One region of the Dactylosporangium sp. NPDC005555 genome, then DNA from elsewhere that is predicted to be linked to it. Evidence: riboswitches for the same ligand, from Rfam matches in the RefSeq annotation. Region 1 holds a riboswitch; each other region holds the start of a gene.
The links. Region 1 has a riboswitch for cobalamin ahead of ABZS58_RS37285 (prenyltransferase/squalene oxidase repeat-containing protein). Riboswitches for the same ligand answer to the same signal wherever they lie in the genome.
Positions count from the first base shown of each region.

Region 2: it holds a riboswitch for cobalamin, as region 1 does, so the genes downstream of both, metE (5-methyltetrahydropteroyltriglutamate--homocysteine S-methyltransferase) here and ABZS58_RS37285 (prenyltransferase/squalene oxidase repeat-containing protein) in region 1, are expected to answer to the same signal.
Region 3: it holds a riboswitch for cobalamin, as region 1 does, so the genes downstream of both, ABZS58_RS12930 (CbtB domain-containing protein) here and ABZS58_RS37285 (prenyltransferase/squalene oxidase repeat-containing protein) in region 1, are expected to answer to the same signal.
Region 4: it holds a riboswitch for cobalamin, as region 1 does, so the genes downstream of both, ABZS58_RS24300 (ribonucleoside-diphosphate reductase subunit alpha) here and ABZS58_RS37285 (prenyltransferase/squalene oxidase repeat-containing protein) in region 1, are expected to answer to the same signal.

Region 1 is NZ_JBEXDG010000048.1:2,859-7,067, reverse strand. It holds gene ABZS58_RS37300 (hypothetical protein) at 1-19, opposite strand, end outside; gene ABZS58_RS37295 (cell wall anchor protein) at 16-1,362, opposite strand; gene ABZS58_RS37290 (hypothetical protein) at 1,425-1,922, opposite strand; gene ABZS58_RS37285 (prenyltransferase/squalene oxidase repeat-containing protein) at 2,147-3,190, opposite strand; cobalamin riboswitch at 3,279-3,428, opposite strand; gene ABZS58_RS37280 (hypothetical protein) at 3,548-4,030, opposite strand; gene ABZS58_RS37275 (GGDEF domain-containing protein) at 4,054-4,209, opposite strand, start outside.
Region 2 is NZ_JBEXDG010000021.1:102,302-106,510, reverse strand. It holds gene ABZS58_RS24325 (hypothetical protein) at 1-70, opposite strand, end outside; gene ABZS58_RS24320 (DUF3040 domain-containing protein) at 337-528, opposite strand; gene ABZS58_RS24315 (PKD domain containing protein) at 748-2,004, shown strand; gene metE (5-methyltetrahydropteroyltriglutamate--homocysteine S-methyltransferase) at 2,107-3,378, opposite strand; cobalamin riboswitch at 3,381-3,600, opposite strand; gene ABZS58_RS24305 (ribonucleotide-diphosphate reductase subunit beta) at 3,631-4,209, opposite strand, start outside.
Region 3 is NZ_JBEXDG010000009.1:113,456-117,664, reverse strand. It holds gene ABZS58_RS12940 (hypothetical protein) at 1-63, opposite strand, end outside; gene ABZS58_RS12935 (hypothetical protein) at 137-748, shown strand; cobalamin riboswitch at 848-980, shown strand; gene ABZS58_RS12930 (CbtB domain-containing protein) at 1,018-1,233, shown strand; gene ABZS58_RS12925 (CbtA family protein) at 1,249-1,998, shown strand; gene ABZS58_RS12920 (biliverdin-producing heme oxygenase) at 2,110-2,781, shown strand; gene ABZS58_RS12915 (DUF2470 domain-containing protein) at 2,795-3,094, shown strand; gene ABZS58_RS12910 (hypothetical protein) at 3,161-3,499, shown strand; gene ABZS58_RS12905 (zinc-ribbon domain-containing protein) at 3,510-3,725, opposite strand; gene ABZS58_RS12900 (hypothetical protein) at 3,750-4,209, opposite strand, start outside.
Region 4 is NZ_JBEXDG010000021.1:97,285-101,493, reverse strand. It holds gene ABZS58_RS24300 (ribonucleoside-diphosphate reductase subunit alpha) at 1-2,065, opposite strand, end outside; cobalamin riboswitch at 2,195-2,416, opposite strand; gene ABZS58_RS24295 (STAS domain-containing protein) at 2,724-3,050, shown strand; gene ABZS58_RS24290 (YnfA family protein) at 3,132-3,464, opposite strand; gene ABZS58_RS24285 (hypothetical protein) at 3,530-3,862, opposite strand; gene ABZS58_RS24280 (MerR family transcriptional regulator) at 3,859-4,209, opposite strand, start outside.

The sequences.
Region 1 (4,209 bases):
GGGCGGTCCGGCCGGTCATGGTGTGCGGCGTCGTCGCGCCGCGAGGACCAGCGCCATGCCGAGGCCGATGAGGGCGACGGCGACCGCGGCCATCTGGACGATCGGCTGCCCGGTTCTCGGCAGGTTCCCGCCGGTGGCCGTCGTCGCACCGGTCGACGCGGACGCGGACGGTGACGTGGAGGCCGACGCCGACGCACTCGCGGATGCCGACGCCGAGACGGACGGCGACGGCGGGACCGACACCGACGGCGACGCCGACGGGGACCCGGCGGGGGTCGTGCCGATCTCGCCGAGCGGGACCTGGGCGAGGGCGAGGAGCGCCTGGGCGGTGGCGCGGCGCCACTGGTCGCGCAGCATGTCGTCGATCGCGCCGGCGGCGAACGCGTCGGCCGAGTAGGCGACGGCGCCCTTGTCGGCGCCGCCGGACAGCTGCAGCTTCGCGACCCAGGCGGCGGCCCTGCCGGCCTCGGCGGTGGCGCCGGCGGCGGCGAGAGCCTGCCCGGCGAGGCCGGTGCTGTTGCTGTTGGCGACGGCGGGCAGGTTCGGGTCCGGCCGCTGCGGTCCGTTGACGAACGACCCGTCCGCGCCCTGCCTGGCCTTCAGCCACGCGGTGCCCTGCGCGGCCGCGGCCAGGGCCCCGGGTGACGAGCCGGTGGCGAGCAGTGCCTGCACGGCCATCGCGGTCGAGTCGACGTCGGGGGCGTCGTCGTCGGCGCAGGCCGCGCCGGTCGGGTCCGGGTTGAGGCGGAAGCCGCCCGCCTGGCACTGCTGCCGGATCAGGTAGGCGACGACGTCCACCGGTGCGCCACCGGTGCGGGCCAGACCGAGCACGGCCAGGGACTGGTCGAAGGTGTTGCTGGCGTCGCCGCCGTAGACCTCGGGTGTGGTGTCGCGGACCCTGCCCTTGTGCGGGCCGTCCGTCGCGATCAGGCCGCGGGTCATGGCGTCGAGGTCGAGGCCGCCGAAGTGTCTCGGGTCGCGGCCGGCGGCGGTGGCGGCGAGGAGCAGCTTCGCCGTGGAGCCGGCGTCGGTGATCCGGTCGTCGTCGCCGTCCTCGTCGTAGTCGATCTCGTAGTAGCTGAACGTCGCGGCGTTCGCGGCGACCTTGTCGGCGACGGCGGCGGCGGTGGCCGGGGCGACGCCGGTCGCCCGCAGGGCGAGGAGCGCGTCGACGGTCAGGCCGATGTCGGGCATCCCGAAGTTGGTCAGCACCCCGTCCTCGAACTGGGTGGTGAGCCACGTGGCGGCGTCCCGGCCGGCGGTCTGCTGCGCGGGGCTGGGGGCGGCGACGGCGCTCGCCGCGATCACGCCGCCGATGACGGCGGCGGCGAGGGCGACGGCGGCGCTGCGGTGCGGGCGCATGAGGGGCCTTTCGATGCTGACGGAGGCGGTGCCGTGGGGCACCGCCTCCGGGGCCGGGTGGCTCAGGGGGCGGTGATCGACGGTGCCTGACCGGAGCCGAAGCGCCAGCCCTCGACGGTGCCGATCGCCGGGTTGAACGAGGAGGCGCCGAGGCTGCTGTACGTCCAGGCGCCGCCGGGCGTGGCGTGCCAGTACGACCAGTACGCCGACGCGGGCGGGGTGTTGACGCACGGGTCGGTCGCCGCCGTCGGCTGGCCGTTGATCCGGCACACGAACGCCAGCCCCCAGCGCTGCGTGCCGGTGACGGTGAACCCGGCGCCGGTCAGCGCGGCCAGCCCGGTCGGCGGGTCACCGAGCTTGCAGCCGACCACGACCCCACCGCCGAGCGGGCCGAAGTCGACCACGACGCTCACCCCGGCGCCGGGCGCGCAGGCGGCCGCGTGCGCGGCTTGCGGCGCGGGATCGGCGAGGACGAACGTCGCGGTGACGGCGAGCGCGGCGAACACGGCGGACAGCAGCCGGCGCATGATTCCTCCACTGTGGATGGTGTTCACGGGCATGCTGGAACTGGTGTTCAGGGGCACGCCGGCGGTGTTGAGGGGCACGCGGGGAGTGGTGTTCACGGGCATGCCGGAACTGGTGTTCAGAGGCACGCCAGGAGTGTTCAGGCGCGCGCCGGATCTGGTGTTCACGGGCATGCCAGGTCTGGTGTTCACGGGCACGCCAGGAGCGGTGTTCAGGCGCACGTGGGGAGTGGCGTTCACGGGCATGCCAGGTGTGGCGTTCACGGGCATGCCAGGATCGGTGCGGCGGCGCGGGATCCGCTCGCGGTGAGCGTCGCCAGGCCGGAGCCGGTCAGTCCGGGCACCGCCTGCGCGGTCGAACGGACCGCGGTCGCCGGGTCGAACCCGCCGGGAGCGTAGGCGATGGCGCCCCGGTCCGCGCCGCAGCGGATCTGGAGGCTCAGCAGGAAGCCGCGGGCCTTCAGCCAGGCGATCGGCCGTCCCGCGACGGCCAGGGCCTGTGCCGCGAGACCGGTGCTGTTGGCGTTCGCCGTACCGGCGGAATCGGCGAACGAACCGTCGGCGGCCTGCGCCGAGACCAGCCAGGCGACCCCCGGCGCCGCGTCGGTGGGACGGCCGACGGCGAGCAGCGCCTGCACGGCGAACGCGGTCGCGTCGACGTCGCTGACGCAGGTCGGCTGGTCGTAGTAGAGCGGGTAGCCGCCGTCGGCGCAGCGGGTGCCGGCGAGGTACGCGCCGCCGGACGCGGGTGCCCCGGCCGGGGTGCGGCCCAGGGCGAGGAGCGAGAACGCCTGGGTGAGCTGGTTGCTGTAGTCGCCGAACGCCGACCGGTCGGAGAAGCGGCCCGACGGGGCCTGCAGCCCGCGCAGCCGGGCGATCAGGTCGACGCCGCCGAACGCGGCAGGGTTGCCACCGCGGACCTGCACGGCGAGGGCGAGCTTGGCGGTCGCGCCCGCGTACGCCTCGGTGCCGTCGCCGATGTAGCCGGTGAGGATCTCCGGCCGGGCCAGCCATCCGGTCGCCTTGGCGGCGTTCGTGCCGGCGACCTTCGCGGCGGCGGACGCCAGGATCGCGTCGATGGTCAGGCCCTGGTCGGGGTAGGCGACGCCGTCGAAGACGACCTCGAAGCGTTCGCCGTCGACGAGCTGGCGGGCCAGCCACCCCGCGGCGGCGTCGGGCCGGTTGACGGTGGGCGGTGCCGCATTGGCCGGCGTGACGGCCGTGGCGGTCAGGACGCTGGACAGGGCGAGCGCGGTGAGCACCCTTGTGAGGAGGGTGCGGGCGCGGTGCCGGGGGACTGCCATCGGGCGATGCCTCTCCGGCCCTGGCAGTCGGGAGAAACCGGGCATGCCCGGTGGCTCCGACCCGTGGGCCACGACGGGTAGGGAGGTGCTGGAGACGACGCGTGTCGGACAGGTATTCGGACTCGCGGCGAGCAGACATCGCTCACCGCCTACCGTTGCGGGCCAGCGCCGGACTTCGACCGGACTTCCCCCATCAACACACGGCTATGTACTTGTGACCGACAGTCTGTCCCGGCGGAGCGGTGCCGTCAATCCCAGCCGCCGCGCTGTGGCGATGCCGACAGCACGCTGACGGCGGGTGGGACGACGTGTCCGCGCGCTGTCAGCCCGCTGTCAGTGGCGGAGGCGAACGTGCTCTCACCAGTCGAACGGACAGAGGAGCGCACGATGCAGACCTTCAACACCCCCACCCCGATCTCCGCGGTCCTCGACATCCCCGCGGGCCGCGTCCAGTTCATCGCCGGTGACCGGGCCGACACGACCGTTCAGGTCCGGCCCGCCGACGCCGCGAAGAGCCGCGACGTCAAGGTGGCGGAGCAGACCACGGTCGAATACGGCGACGGCGTCCTGCGGATCGCGGTCGGCGCCGGGGTGCGGCACCAGCTGCTCGGCAGCTCGGGCTCCGTCGACGTGACCGTGCAGCTGCCCGCCGGCTCCCAGCTGGACGTGAAGGCGGCCAGCGCCGAGTTCCGGGCCGTCGGCCGCTTCGGTGCCATCGTCTTCGACGGGGCGCACGGCGCGGTCAAGGTCGACGAGGCCGACAGCGTCCGCCTCACCGTCCTCGCCGCCGACGTCGTCGTCGGCCGGGTCAACGGCTCGTCGGAGATTCGCACGGGCCACAGCTTCGCAGACGGCCCGTCACGTCACTGCGTCAAGGTCAGGTGGGGTGCTTTGTCCGGTTCGCTGAGGCGCCAGTTGTTCTTGCCGGCGGACTTGACGGCGTACATGGCGGCGTCCGCCCGGCGCAGCAGGTCGGCGATGCCGGTCGGGGCGTGGCTGACGAACGTGACGCCGATGCT
Region 2 (4,209 bases), on a different contig from region 1:
GGTCACCGAGCTGCTCGCCGACCTCGTCAGCCGAAAGGTCGGCGAGCAGGGTGCCGGTGAACAGGCGCATGATCGCGATGTAGTCGTCCGCGGCGTCAGCGGCATCCCAGCCGGCCGGTGTGCTTCGCTGCGGACCGTGCCGTCGACGACCGGAGTCCTGCTGGTCGCCCGGACGTCCTGCGCGGAGAAGTTTCGCGCAGGAGCTGTCGGCAGGTCGAGGCGGCCGAAGGCGCCGAGGTGGTTGGCGATCAGTGCGGCGACGATGAGCATGAGCAGCTCAGTCGTCTGCTTGCTCACCCCGGTCGGCGAGGGCCGGGTCGAGCAGCACCAAGACAGTCAACGCCGCAGTATCAGCATGGCGGCCGCCGGGACACCGCAGTTGGCCACGATCAGCAGTCCGAGCGCCGCACGGAAGCGCCAGCGCACCACCGGCTCGAATCGGGACAACGCCCGTGCCAGCGCCGGGTCATCGCCCGTGACCTGCTGTTCGATCTGCCGTAGATACCACAGTTCCTCGTCGTCGAGCATCAAACCATCCGTCAGCATCTGCCGGTCATCGGACCACCAGTGATCATCGCTGCGGAATATGACGAATGTTCTGCGGGCGGACGACAGTCACAACATGTCTTCCAGGAACGACATCGGGGTGGTCGCTCTGTGTGACCGGGCGGCCGTCTGCCTCGTTGAACGTCACGCCGGTCCGCCTGCGCCGGTGCCGCTGATTCCTGCGAGGGGAAGTGCCGTCTGATGCGCCGAAGGTTCGCTGCTGTTGCCGTGCTGGTGTCCGCGCTGGTGATGGCCGCTGGGGCTGCGGTTGCCGGGCAGGCGCTGCAGGGTGTGGTGTCGCAGCAGCCGGTGGTGTGGACGCCGAACGTGCTCGACGGCGCGATCGCCGGGATGGCGGTGGTCGGTGACACCGTCGTGGTCGGCGGAAACTTCACGACCGTTGCTGACGCGGCAACCGGCAGCCGTGCCGCGCGCCGGTCGTTGTTCGCGTTCCAGCTCGGCACCGGCCGGATGCTGGACTTCGCGCCGGAGCTGAACGGCCGGGTCACGGCGGTCGCCGCCGGGCCGGGTGGGACGGTCTACGCCGCGGGCACGTTCACGAAGGTCGACGGCGATGCCTGGCCAGGCCTGGTCCAGCTGGACCTCGCCACCGGCCGCCGGGTGGCGGGGTTCACCGCCACCGCAGGCCCGGGACAGATCCGCACCATGACCTCGTCCGGTGCGTGGCTGTACGCCGGGGGCAGCTTCACCACCATCAGTGGGCAGCGCCGCGCTGGACTGGCACGGCTGTCGGCCACGACCGGCGTCGTGGACCCCGGGTTTGACCTGCGGCTGGCCCGCCGCGACGGCGGCACCGTCAAGGTCGAGTCGGTCGCCGTCACCCAGGACGGCAACCGCCTCGCCGCGGTCGGCGCGTTCGACACCGCGGCCGGCATGCCGCGTGCGCAGCTGGTGCTCGCCGACATCGGCGGCCCCGCGGCAGTGAGCGGCTGGTCGACCGACGCCTACACCCGCAAGTGCAAGACCTTGTACGACAGCTACCTGCGTGGGGTCGACTTCGCCCCGGACGGCTCCTACCTGGCCGTCGCCGCGACCGGTGGGATGGCCGGACCGGCGCTGATGTGTGACAGCGTCGCCCGGTTCGACGTCACGGGCAGCGGTGTGCACCCGCCGGTGTGGGTCAACCGCACCGGCGGCAACACCCTGTGGTCCGTCGCGGTCACCGACGCCGCCGTGTACGTCGGTGGGCACCAGCAGTGGATGGACAACCCACGCGGCCGCAAGAACGCCGGCCCGGGTGCCGTGTCGCGGCCCGGGATCGCCGCCGTCGACCCGGTCACCGGCAAGGCACTGTCATGGAACCCGACCCACAGCCGAGGTGTCGGCGTCGAGGTCCTCGTCACCTGCCCCGCCGGGCTCCTGGTCGGTTCCGACACCGACCAGCTCGGCCGCGCCTACCACGGCCGCATCGGCCTGCTCCCCGTCGTAGCGACCTGAAACGAGACGGTGCGGAGCATCGAACGGGTACGTCGGCGGCCGGGCGGCGATCGTAAACGGGCGGGCGCCTCGAGGTGAGGCGCCCGCCCGGGATGCCGATCGTCAGTTGCCGCGCAGTTCGGCGGCGGCGGCGACGAGGTGCCGCAGTGCCGCCTCGACCTCGGGGTAGCCGCGGGTCTTCAGGCCGCAGTCGGGGTTGACCCAGAGCCGTCGGGCCGGGACGGCGGTGACGGCGCGGCGCAGTGCCTCGACGACCTCGTCGTGGGACGGCACGCGGGGGGAGTGGATGTCCCAGACGCCGGGGCCCACGCCGCGGCCGTACCCGATGGCGGCGAGGTCGTCGAGGACCTCCATCTTGGAGCGGGACGCCTCGATGCTGGTCACGTCGGCGTCGAGGGCGTCGATCGCGGTGATGAACTCGCCGAACTCGGAGTAGCACAGGTGCGTGTGGATCTGCGTGCCGTCGGCGACGCCGCTCGTCGCGAGCCGGAACGAGCCGACAGCCCAGTCCAGGTACGCCTGCTGGTCCGCCTTGCGCAGCGGCAGCGTCTCCCGCAACGCCGGCTCGTCGACCTGGATGACGGTGATCCCGGCGGCCTCCAGGTCGTTGCATTCGTCGCGCAGCGCGAGGGCGACCTGGTCGGCGGTGTCGGCCAGGGGCTGGTCGGTCCGCACGAACGACCACGCCAGGATCGTCACCGGCCCGGTGAGCATGCCCTTGACGGGCTTGCTGGTCAGGGACTGCGCGTAGGTCGACCACTCGACGGTCATCGGTGCCCTGCGGGCCACGTCGCCGTAGATGATCGGTGGGCGGACGCACCGGGACCCGTACGACTGCACCCATCCGAGATCGGTGGCCGCGAAGCCGTCGAGCTGTTCGCCGAAGTACTGCACCATGTCGTTGCGTTCCGGTTCACCGTGCACGAGCACGTCGAGGCCGAGGTCCTCCTGCAGGCGGATGACGTGCTGGACCTCGTCGCGCATCCGGTCGGCGTAGCCGGCGGCGTCGAGGGTGCCTTCCCTGACCGAGGCGCGGGCCTTGCGCAGTTCGGAGGTCTGCGGGAACGACCCGATCGTCGTGGTCGGCAGGTCGGGCAGCAGCAGCCGCTCCTGCTGCACCCGGGCCCGGACGGCGTAGGGGCCCCGCTGCCGGTCCGCCGGGGTCAGCGCCTCGAGCCGGGCCCGGACCGGCGCGTCGCGCCATGCGGCCGGGATCGGCGGCAGCGCGGATAGCCCAGGATGGTGCTCTGCCCGAATGCGGTGCTCACCACAGGGGGATCCTTCCCTCGAAGTCGCGACGACCTCAGGGAAGGGGAAAGCGGGAAGACCCGGCTTCCGCCCTGACCCTCCCGAGGGGTCGCCGGCGGCGCGCACCGGTCGGTGCGCGCAGTGCGGGCAGGTCTTCGGACTTGCGGGCGCGACACCGACAGGTGCCACCTACTGGCCGTCGCTTCCCAGACCCCGCAAAGGGTCCAGTGCTTGATGACGGCGGTCGTTCCCACTCACCGCTGCGGGGCAGTCCCGGTCTCACACCGGGTTCCCTCTTACGACGCCCCGTCCTTGCGAACGGGGCGAACCAGCACTGCCGGCCATCGTACGGGTGCGCCGGCAGCACCGGAACCCCGATCAGAAGTCGTCGTCGAAGCTGACCGTGCCGGTCACCCCCACCTGGTACGCCGACACCCGGCGTTCGAAGAAGTTCGACAGCTCCTGCACGTCCTGCAGCTCCATGAACGCGAACGGGTTCCGGCTGCCGTACAGCGGTGCGATGCCGAGGGTGGCGAGTCGCCGGTCGGCGACGTGTTGCAGGTATTCGCGCATGTCGGCCAGGGACATGCCGGACACGCCCTGCTCCAGGAGGTCCGCGGCGAACTGGACCTCGCACTCCACGGCCTCGGCGAGCATCTCGCGGACCTGCGCCTCGAGGGCGGCGTCGAACAGGTCGGGTTCTTCCGCCCGTACGGTGTCGACGACGTCGAACGCGAACGCCATGTGCATCGACTCGTCGCGGAAGACCCAGTTGGTGCCGGAGGCGAGGCCGTGCAGGAGGCCGCGGGAGCGCAGGAAGTACACGTAGGCGAAGGCGCCGTAGAAGAACAGCCCTTCGATGCAGGCGGCGAAGCAGATCAGGTTGAGCAGGAACGCCCGCCGGTCGTCGCGGGTCTTCAGCTCCCGCAGGTCGCCGAGCGAGTCGATCCACCGGAA
Region 3 (4,209 bases), on a different contig from region 1:
TAGCAGGACCAGCACCTTGATCCGCCTCGGCCGGGCGGGCCCCGCCGCCGTCATCTCCGTCACGTCGGCATTGAACCATCCGCGACCCCGGTGGACGGGGCCGCGCGGATGAACGGACGTGGATAGCATGCGCGGCGTGGACGCGCTGAAGGCACACCGGGCCGAGCTGGAGCACCTCGCCGGCGACGACGTACTGCTGGCGGCGGTGCACTGCCAGAAGGCGTTCGGCGCCGAACGGCTGCAGCGCTCGCCGCGGGAGATGGAGCAGCTGCTCGCCGCCCTGCCGCGCGGGGTGAGGGACGCGGCGGCGGCCGCCTACCGGGCCGAGCCGGAGCCCTCACCCGAGAAGGCGTGGGAGCGGGTCGTCGCGGTGCTCGTCGGCGCCGACTCGGTCATCCGGCTCGACGTCGAACGCGCGATCGGCGGGTCGGCCGTCACCGGCGGGGACGACTCGTGCGCGGCCCGCCTCGACCGCGGTATCCGCGACGCCACCATGGTCCACTGCGTGGTCACGGACCGGCGGCTCGTCCTGGCCGACATGACCGACGACCTGCGCGGCTTCCGGCTGCGGGCGGAGGTGCCCCGGGGGGCGGTGCTGCGGGCCCGCCGCGAGGGGAGGTTCCTGCAGCGCGGCCGGGTCGTGATCGACTTCGCCGACCTGTCGCAGCTGGCACTGCTCACGGGCGTGTTCCTCACCCGCCGCGCGGACGAGCTCGTCGCGGCCCTGACCGGGGGCACCCCGCGGTAGGCGTCGACCGCCCTGCCCGCGAGAAGTTGATCACCTTCGCGTTTCGCCGCACCCCCGCTGATCAGCACCGCAGGGGTCCGGCGGGGGTCGCTTCGATTGACACACCGGTACGCCGTCCGTACCGTCCGAAACGAAACGTGACAGTGAACGGAAGCCGGTGCAAGCCCGGCACGGTCGCGCCGCTGTAACCACGCACCCGTGGGAGTCAGACCCGGCCACTGTCACGACAACGCTCGATGGGACGCGAAATCCCGCAGGAGGCTGCACAGATGGCATCGATCTCGGCTCTTCCCACCCCGGTCGCCGCGCCGGCCCCGATCCCGCTGCGGCAGATCCTGCCGTGGGCGACGTTCGGCGTCGTGCTCGCCGTCGTCCTGCTCTACTTCGTCGGCGCCGAGCAGGGCATCACGTCCGTCATCGCCGGTGAGACCGTGCACGAGTTCGTCCACGACGGCCGGCACCTGCTCGGCTTCCCCTGCCACTGAGACGGGGAAGCCGACATGCTCAACGCCCGCACCCTCCTGGTCCGCGGGATGATCGCCGGCGCCGTCGCCGGGGTCGCCGCGTTCCTGTTCGCCTACCTGTTCGGCGAGGGCCCGATCAACGACGCGATCGCGTTCGAGGAGGCCCACGCCGCGCCGCTGCCCGCCGGTGAGCACGAGCACGAGCTCGTCAGCCGCGGCGTGCAGAGCACCGCCGGTCTTGCCACGGCCTCCGTCGTGTACGGGGTGGCGCTCGGCGGCCTGTTCGCCATCGTTGTCGCGATCACCCTCGGCCGGATCGGGCGGATCAGCGCCCGGGCGACCGCCGGGCTCGTCGCCCTCGCCGGGTTCGTCGGGGTGGCGCTCGTGCCGTTCCTGAAGTATCCGGCCAACCCGCCGGCCACCGGCAACCCGGACACGCTGCAGCAGCGCACCGGCCTGTTCTTCCTGATGATCGTCATCGGGGTCGCGACCGTGATCGGCGTCGCCGTCGTGACCCGGTCGCTGCAGGCCCGCTACGGCACCTGGAACGCCGCGACGGCGGCGGTCGTCGGTGGCGTGGTCGTCGTCGGTATCGCGATCGCGCTGCTGCCTGCGGTCAACGAGGTGCCGGACGGGTTCGCCCCGATCCTGCTGTGGAAGTTCCGCCTCGCCTCGCTGGGCACGCAGGCGGTCAACTGGGCCACGCTCGGCCTGCTGTTCGGGTACCTCACCGAGCGCAGCCAGCGTGCGGCGACCGCGGTCGCCGCGCAGCCGGTCGCCGTCTGATCCTGTGGTCTCCACGTGCGGCGGGGCCGTCGGGCTCCGCCGCACGGCCACTTCTCAGCACCATCGAATTAGGTTAGCCTAACCTGGAGTTCGATCTCCGAGGAGGCGACCGTGTCGACGGACGAGATGCAGGCGGGGCCGTTCTCCACCGCGGTGCGCACGCTCACCGGCGGCGTGCACCGCGACGCCGAGCGGTCCAGGTTCCTCGACGACCTCGTCGCCGGGACGCTGCCGCTGACCTGCTACGCCGCCATGGTCGCCCAGCACTGGCACATCTACGCCGCGCTGGAGCAGGCCGCCGACGCGATGCGCGACGACCCGGTCGCCGGCGCGTTCGTCCACGATGGACTCACCCGGCTGCCGGCGCTCGAGGCCGACCTGGACGCACTCCTCGGCGAGGACTGGAAGACGCGCAGCGCACCAGTCCCGGCGACGATCCGCTACGTGCACCGGCTCCGCGACGTGTGCCGCACCTGGTCCGGCGGGTTCGTCGCGCACCACTACACGCGCTACCTCGGCGACCTGTCCGGCGGGCGGTTCATCGCGGCGGCGGTCCGCAAGGCCTACGGGCTGCCCGGCGTCACCGGGACGAGGTTCTACGAGTTCGACGGCATCGGCAGCCCTGCCGCGTTCAAGGCGCAGTACCGCGACACCCTCGACGCCGCCGCGTGGTCCCCGGACGAGCGCCGCCGCGTCCTGGACGAGGTGCTGGTGGCGTACCGGCTGAACATCGACGTCCTGCACGACCTGGCCCTGGGCGGCACGTCGTCCCGGGCCGCCTGAAGGAGCATCCACGATGGGGCAACCGTTCACCGCCGACGTCATCGACGCGGTCCGCCGGCACATGAACGACGACCACGCCGCCGACAGCCTGCTGATCTGCCGCTCGCTCGGCGGGCAGCCGTCCGCGACGGCCGCCGCCATGACCGGCATGGACGGTGACGGCATCGACTTCACCGCCACGGTCGGCGGCGCGCCCGTCGAGGTCCGGGTGCCGTTCGCCCGCCCGCTGACCGCCCGGGCCGAGGTGCGTCCCGAGGTCGTCCGCATGTACCAGGACGCCTGCGCCGCCCTCGGCGTGCCCGCCCGGCACTGACCCACCGGCGGCGGGGCGGCGGGGCAAGGGGCGGCGGGCGAGGGCGGCGCGTTGGATGATGGCGGGATGTGGCCGGCGGAGCAGGTGCCCGGGTGGACCGGACGGCGGCGGTGGTGGGAGGTCGCGGTCCCGCTCCTGCTGACGTTCGGCGGCTGGACCCTCGTCGTGGGCGTGCAGCTGGCCAGCCACTGGCTCTACTACCTGTGGTTCTTCTTCGCCCTGTACGGGCTGCTGCTCGGCGGGGCGGGCCTGATCGCCGTCGCCCTGTCCGCGCTCGGGGTCACGGCCCTGTGGAGGCTCCGCGGGCCGAGGTGGGCGGTGCCCGTCCTGGTGTGCGCCGTCCTGACCCCGCTGGTGCTGCTGCCCGCCTGCTGGTGGCTGCTGCCGGTGGACCTCGGGTACTGAGCCCGGGCCCTCAGTGGACCCGGGCGGGGTCGACGTCGCGCTGGTTGGCGCAGGCGGTGCACTGGACGGTGTGCTTGACCTGCAGCGGGATCAGCGGGATGAAGAACAACGAGAGTTTGAGGGTCCGCTTGTACAGCGGGTGCGCCACCGTGTTGCCGCAGTGCGGGCAGCGCAGGGTCAGCGTGCGCAGGTGCTTCACCCGCCAGCCCCAGCCGAAGATCACCACGCGGCCATCGTAGCGGCACGCCGTCTACCGTTGCCGGGCGCGGCGTTCCGAGGCGTGCACGAGGACCGAGCACCACATCCGGTACGGCCGCCAGGCGTCGGTCACGCGGGCGATCTCGGCGGCCGAGGGAGTGGCCGGCAGGCTGTACAGACGGCGCATGCCCGAAATGGTGAGCTCGTCGCCCGGCAGCGTGTCCACGAGGCCTGCGCCGCGCATCACGATCGCGGTGGCGAAGTAGTCGCCGACGCCGCGCAGCCGGCGCACGTCGGCGAGGGCCTCCCCGACCGGCAGGCTCCGCAGCCGGGCACGGTCGAGCCGGCCTTCGAGGGCCGCCTCCGCGATGCCGTGCAGGCGGCGCACCTTTTCGTCGTCGACGCCCGGGATGTCGGTGATGCGCAGAAGCCGCTGCGGTGCGGGGAACGCGTGCACGGTGACGCCGCCGACCTCGAACGCCTCACCGTGCTCGCGGGCCATCCGCTGCCGG
Region 4 (4,209 bases), on a different contig from region 1:
CCGCGATGTCCTGCACCGAACCCTCGGCCCGTTTGATCTGCTCCCGGACCGCCGCCGTCCACAGCCCGCGGGCCTTGAGCTCGCGGACCAGGTACGTGTTGATCTGCAGGAACTCCCCGGACATCGTCTCGCGCTTGAAGAGGTTCGACACCTGCGGCTCGATGCACTCGTAGCAGCCGGCGATCGACGCGATCGTCGCCGTCGGCGCGATCGCGACCAGCAGCGAGTTGCGCAGGCCGGTCGCCGCGACCCGGGCCCGCAGCGCGGCCCAGCGGTCGCCTTCGGCGGGTGCGCCCCACAGGTCGGGATGCAGCTCACCATGCGCGGCGCGGGTCTCGGCGAACGCCGGGTGCGGCCCGAACCGCTCCGCCAGGTCCGCCGAGGCCTCCAGGGCGGTCAGGTAGATCTCCTCCTGCACGCGGGTCGACAGCTCCCGGGCGGCGCCGGAGTCGAACGGCAGCCGCAGCGTGAAGAACGCGTCCTGCAGGCCCATCAGCCCGAGGCCGACCGGCCGCCACCGCGGGTTCGACGCGGCCGCCTGCTGCGACGGGTAGTAGTTGATGTCGATGACCCGGTCGAGGAACACGACCGCGGTCCGGACGGTCTCGCGCAGCTTCTCCCAGTCGACACCGTCGACACCGTCGACACCGTCGACGCCGTCGGCGGTGAGGTGCGCGCCGAGGTTGATCGAGCCGAGGTTGCAGACCGCGGTCTCGGTGTCGCTGTTGACCTCGAGGATCTCGGTGCACAGGTTGGACAGGTGGATGCTGTTGCCGGGCGCCCCGGTCTGGTTCGACAGGGCGTTGGACCGGTCCTTGAACGTCATCCAGCCGTTGCCGGTCTGCGCCAGGGTGCGCATCATCCTGCCGTAGAGGTCACGGGCCTTGACGGTCTTGACCGCGTGCTTCTCGGCCGCGCGGTAGGCCTCGTCGAACTCGGCCCCGAACAGGTCCGGCAGCTCGGGTGCGTCGGACGGGTCGATCAGCGACCAGTCGCCGTCGGCCTCCACCCGGCGCATGAACTCGTCGGGGATCCAGTTCGCGAGGTTGAGGTTGTGGGTACGGCGGGACTCCTCACCCGTGTTGTCCCGCAGCTCCAGGAACTCCTCGACGTCCGGATGCCACGGCTCCAGGTAGACGCAGGCGGCACCCTTGCGGCGGCCGCCCTGGTTGACGGCGGCGACCCCGGCGTCGAGCGTCTTCAGGAACGGGACGATGCCGTTGGATCTGCCGTTGGTGCCGCGGATGAGCGCGCCCCGGCCACGCACGCGCGACCAGGAGATGCCGATCCCGCCGGAGAACTTCGACAGCTTCGCGACCTGGTGGTAGCGCTCGTAGATCGAGTCGAGCTCGTCCCTCGGCGAGTCGACGAGGAAGCACGAGGACATCTGGGTGTGCGCGGTGCCGGAGTTGAACAGCGTCGGCGAGCTCGGCAGGTACGCGAGGGACGACATCAGCCGGTAGAAGCCGATCGCCTCACCCGGCGTCTGCGACAGTCCACATGCAACTCTGAGCAGCCAGTACTGCGGCGTCTCCACGACCAGACGCGTCTGCGGATGGCGCAGCAGGTACCGGTCGGCGACGGTCCGCAGCCCGAAGTACTCGAACCGCAGGTCCCCGTCCGGGTCGACGGCGTCGTCGAGCTTGCGGGCGTTGCGGGCCACGAATCCGGCGGTGTCCTGGCTGATCAGTCCCTGCTGGTGCGCGTAGCGGATCGCCTGGCTGAAGCTGGCGACACCCTGACCGCGGACCTCCTTGTCGACGTACGCGGCGAGCAGCCGGGCCGCGAGCCGCGAGTACTGCGGCTCCTCACCGATCAGCTCCGCCGCCGTCTGGATCGACAGCTTGTCCAGCTCCGCGGTCGTCGCTCCGTCGTACAGGCCGCTGATCGTCTTCGTCGCCACCCGCAGCGGATCGACCTCGTCCAGGTCGGCGACCCACCGCTCGACGGCCTTCACGATCTTGTTGACGTCGACCGGCTCCAGGTCGCCGTTGCGCTTGCGCACCTGCATCGCGTGCCGCCGCTGCCCGCTCTCAGGGCCGGCCTGCTCCTGCGTCACCGTCATGTGTCCCCCTCGTCACCAGCTACAGAACGCCGGACGAGCGCAGGGGGAAGCCGCCACAGAAAGGCGCACGCGAGGCGCACCTGGCGATGGCGTCAGCCGTCCCACGCGGCATCCGACCACCGCACACCGGTCGGCGTGCGGTGCGCTGGCAGGTCTTCGGACTCGCGGGCAGGACCCAGGATTCACCCGGGGTCGCCTACTGGCCGTCGCTTCCCAGACCTCGCGGTCCAGTGCTTGATGACGGCGGTCGTTCCCACTTACCGCTGCGGGGCAGTCCCGGACTTCCACCGGGTTCCCTGTTGCCACGACCACCCCCGAAGGGTCGGCCGAACCAGCTGCAAGCAACACCATATATGGGTGCAGCGTTGAAAGCACAACACCAGATGCTGTGCCCGGCGTGTCGCGCCGCAGTATCACCCCTGGGTCACTTTCTGTGCTGACGCCCGTCGGCCGCATCCACCGCCAGCAGCGCGCCGTCGCGAGCACGGATGACGTACCGGCAGCACCGCGGCGGTCGATGCCGCCAGGAGATTTCCGTCCGCCGGGGTATGGACACCGAATCGCTGCCACGTGCTGCGCGCACAAGCCCCATCGGCATCGTAGGATTCGGGTCTGCTGCCGCCCGCTCGTGGCTGCGCTCGTCGGTCCGGAGGCCCGCATGGAACTGTCCGTGGCCGGCGGCATCGACCGCACGGTGGTGGCCGTCAACGGCAACCTGGACGTCGCAACCGCCGGCGAACTTCGCGAATCCCTGCACCACGCCATCGGGGACGCAGGGACGTCGCTGATCGTCGATCTCACCGGAGTGTGGTTCCTCGACTCGACCGCACTCGGCGTGCTGGTGGGCGTCCACAAACGGCTCCTCGAACGCGGCGGCGGCCTGCAGCTGGTCTGCCCGCGCGACGGGCTGCTGCGGATCTTCCGGCTGACCGGTCTGGACCGGGTGTTCGCCATCCATGCGTCGCTGACCGCAGTGCCGGCCTGACCCTCTGAGGGTCGTGACAGGAGCGCCTCGTGGAACCGCGTTGGCACCGGAAGGTTGTCGGCGGTGGCGAGCGCACGCACGTCAAGGGCGAGGCGCGTACATGATGACGGCGACGCCGATCAGGCAGATCGCGGCTCCGGCGAGGTCGTAGCGGTCGGGCCGGAACTTGTCGAACACCACCGCCCACCCCAGCGAACCGGCGACGAAGACTCCGCCGTACGCGGCCAGGATGCGGCCGAAGTTGGCGTCGGGTTGCAGGGTGGCGACGAACCCGTAGGCGCCGAGGGCGGCGATGCCGGCGCCGATCCACAGCAGGCCCTTGTGTTCGCGGACGCCCTGCCAGATGAGCCAGGCACCGCCGATCTCAGCGACCGCGGCGAGCACGAACAGCAGGATGGACCGGATGATCGTCATGGGCGTATGGCAGCACACCGGCGTGGTGCGGCCTCCAGGCGGGTGCCGCACCACGGTCTCGGTGTTCAGCAGCCGCAACCCCCGCCACCACATCCGCAGCCGGCGCCGCCGGCTACGGCAGCGCGCTGGACGTCGCGTCGCCGGTGCAGCCACCACATGCCCAGCGCGAGGACGACGAGCCCGGCGGACACCGCCAGGAGCGTCTTCTCCAGGATCGCGGCACCTGCGCCGGTGAGCACTCCGGCGGCGATGAGCAGCGGCAGGGCGCAGCAGGCGGCGCAGGCGAGCGCGGCCAACCCGCCGGTGACCTTGCTCCGCGTCGGCGGCGTGTTGTCCACCGGCGGCGTGGCGTGCAGATGACCTGCGTGCGTGGTCGGCGTCGGCAAGGGGTGGCTCATGCGGGCTCTCCGTCTGGGTGGGTGGCGGTGCCGATGGTGAGGAACGGGATCGGGCAGTCGGCGCAGGTGCAGTTCGTGAGGCTGTCGCAGCGGGCGTCGACGACTTCGCTCAGGGTGGTGCGGATGGCGGTGAGGTCCGCGATCTTCGCGTCGACCTCGGCGATCTTCTCGATGGCACGTTGCCGCAGGTCGGCGGTGGGGTGCCGGCGCTGGCCGGTGTCGAGGAGCTCGGCGACCTCGTCGAGGGTGAACCCGAGCCGCTGCGCCGCCTTGATGACGTTGAGCAGGGCAACGGTGTCCGGCGGGTACAGACGGTGCCCGCCGTTGGAGCGCGTCGGTTCGCTGAG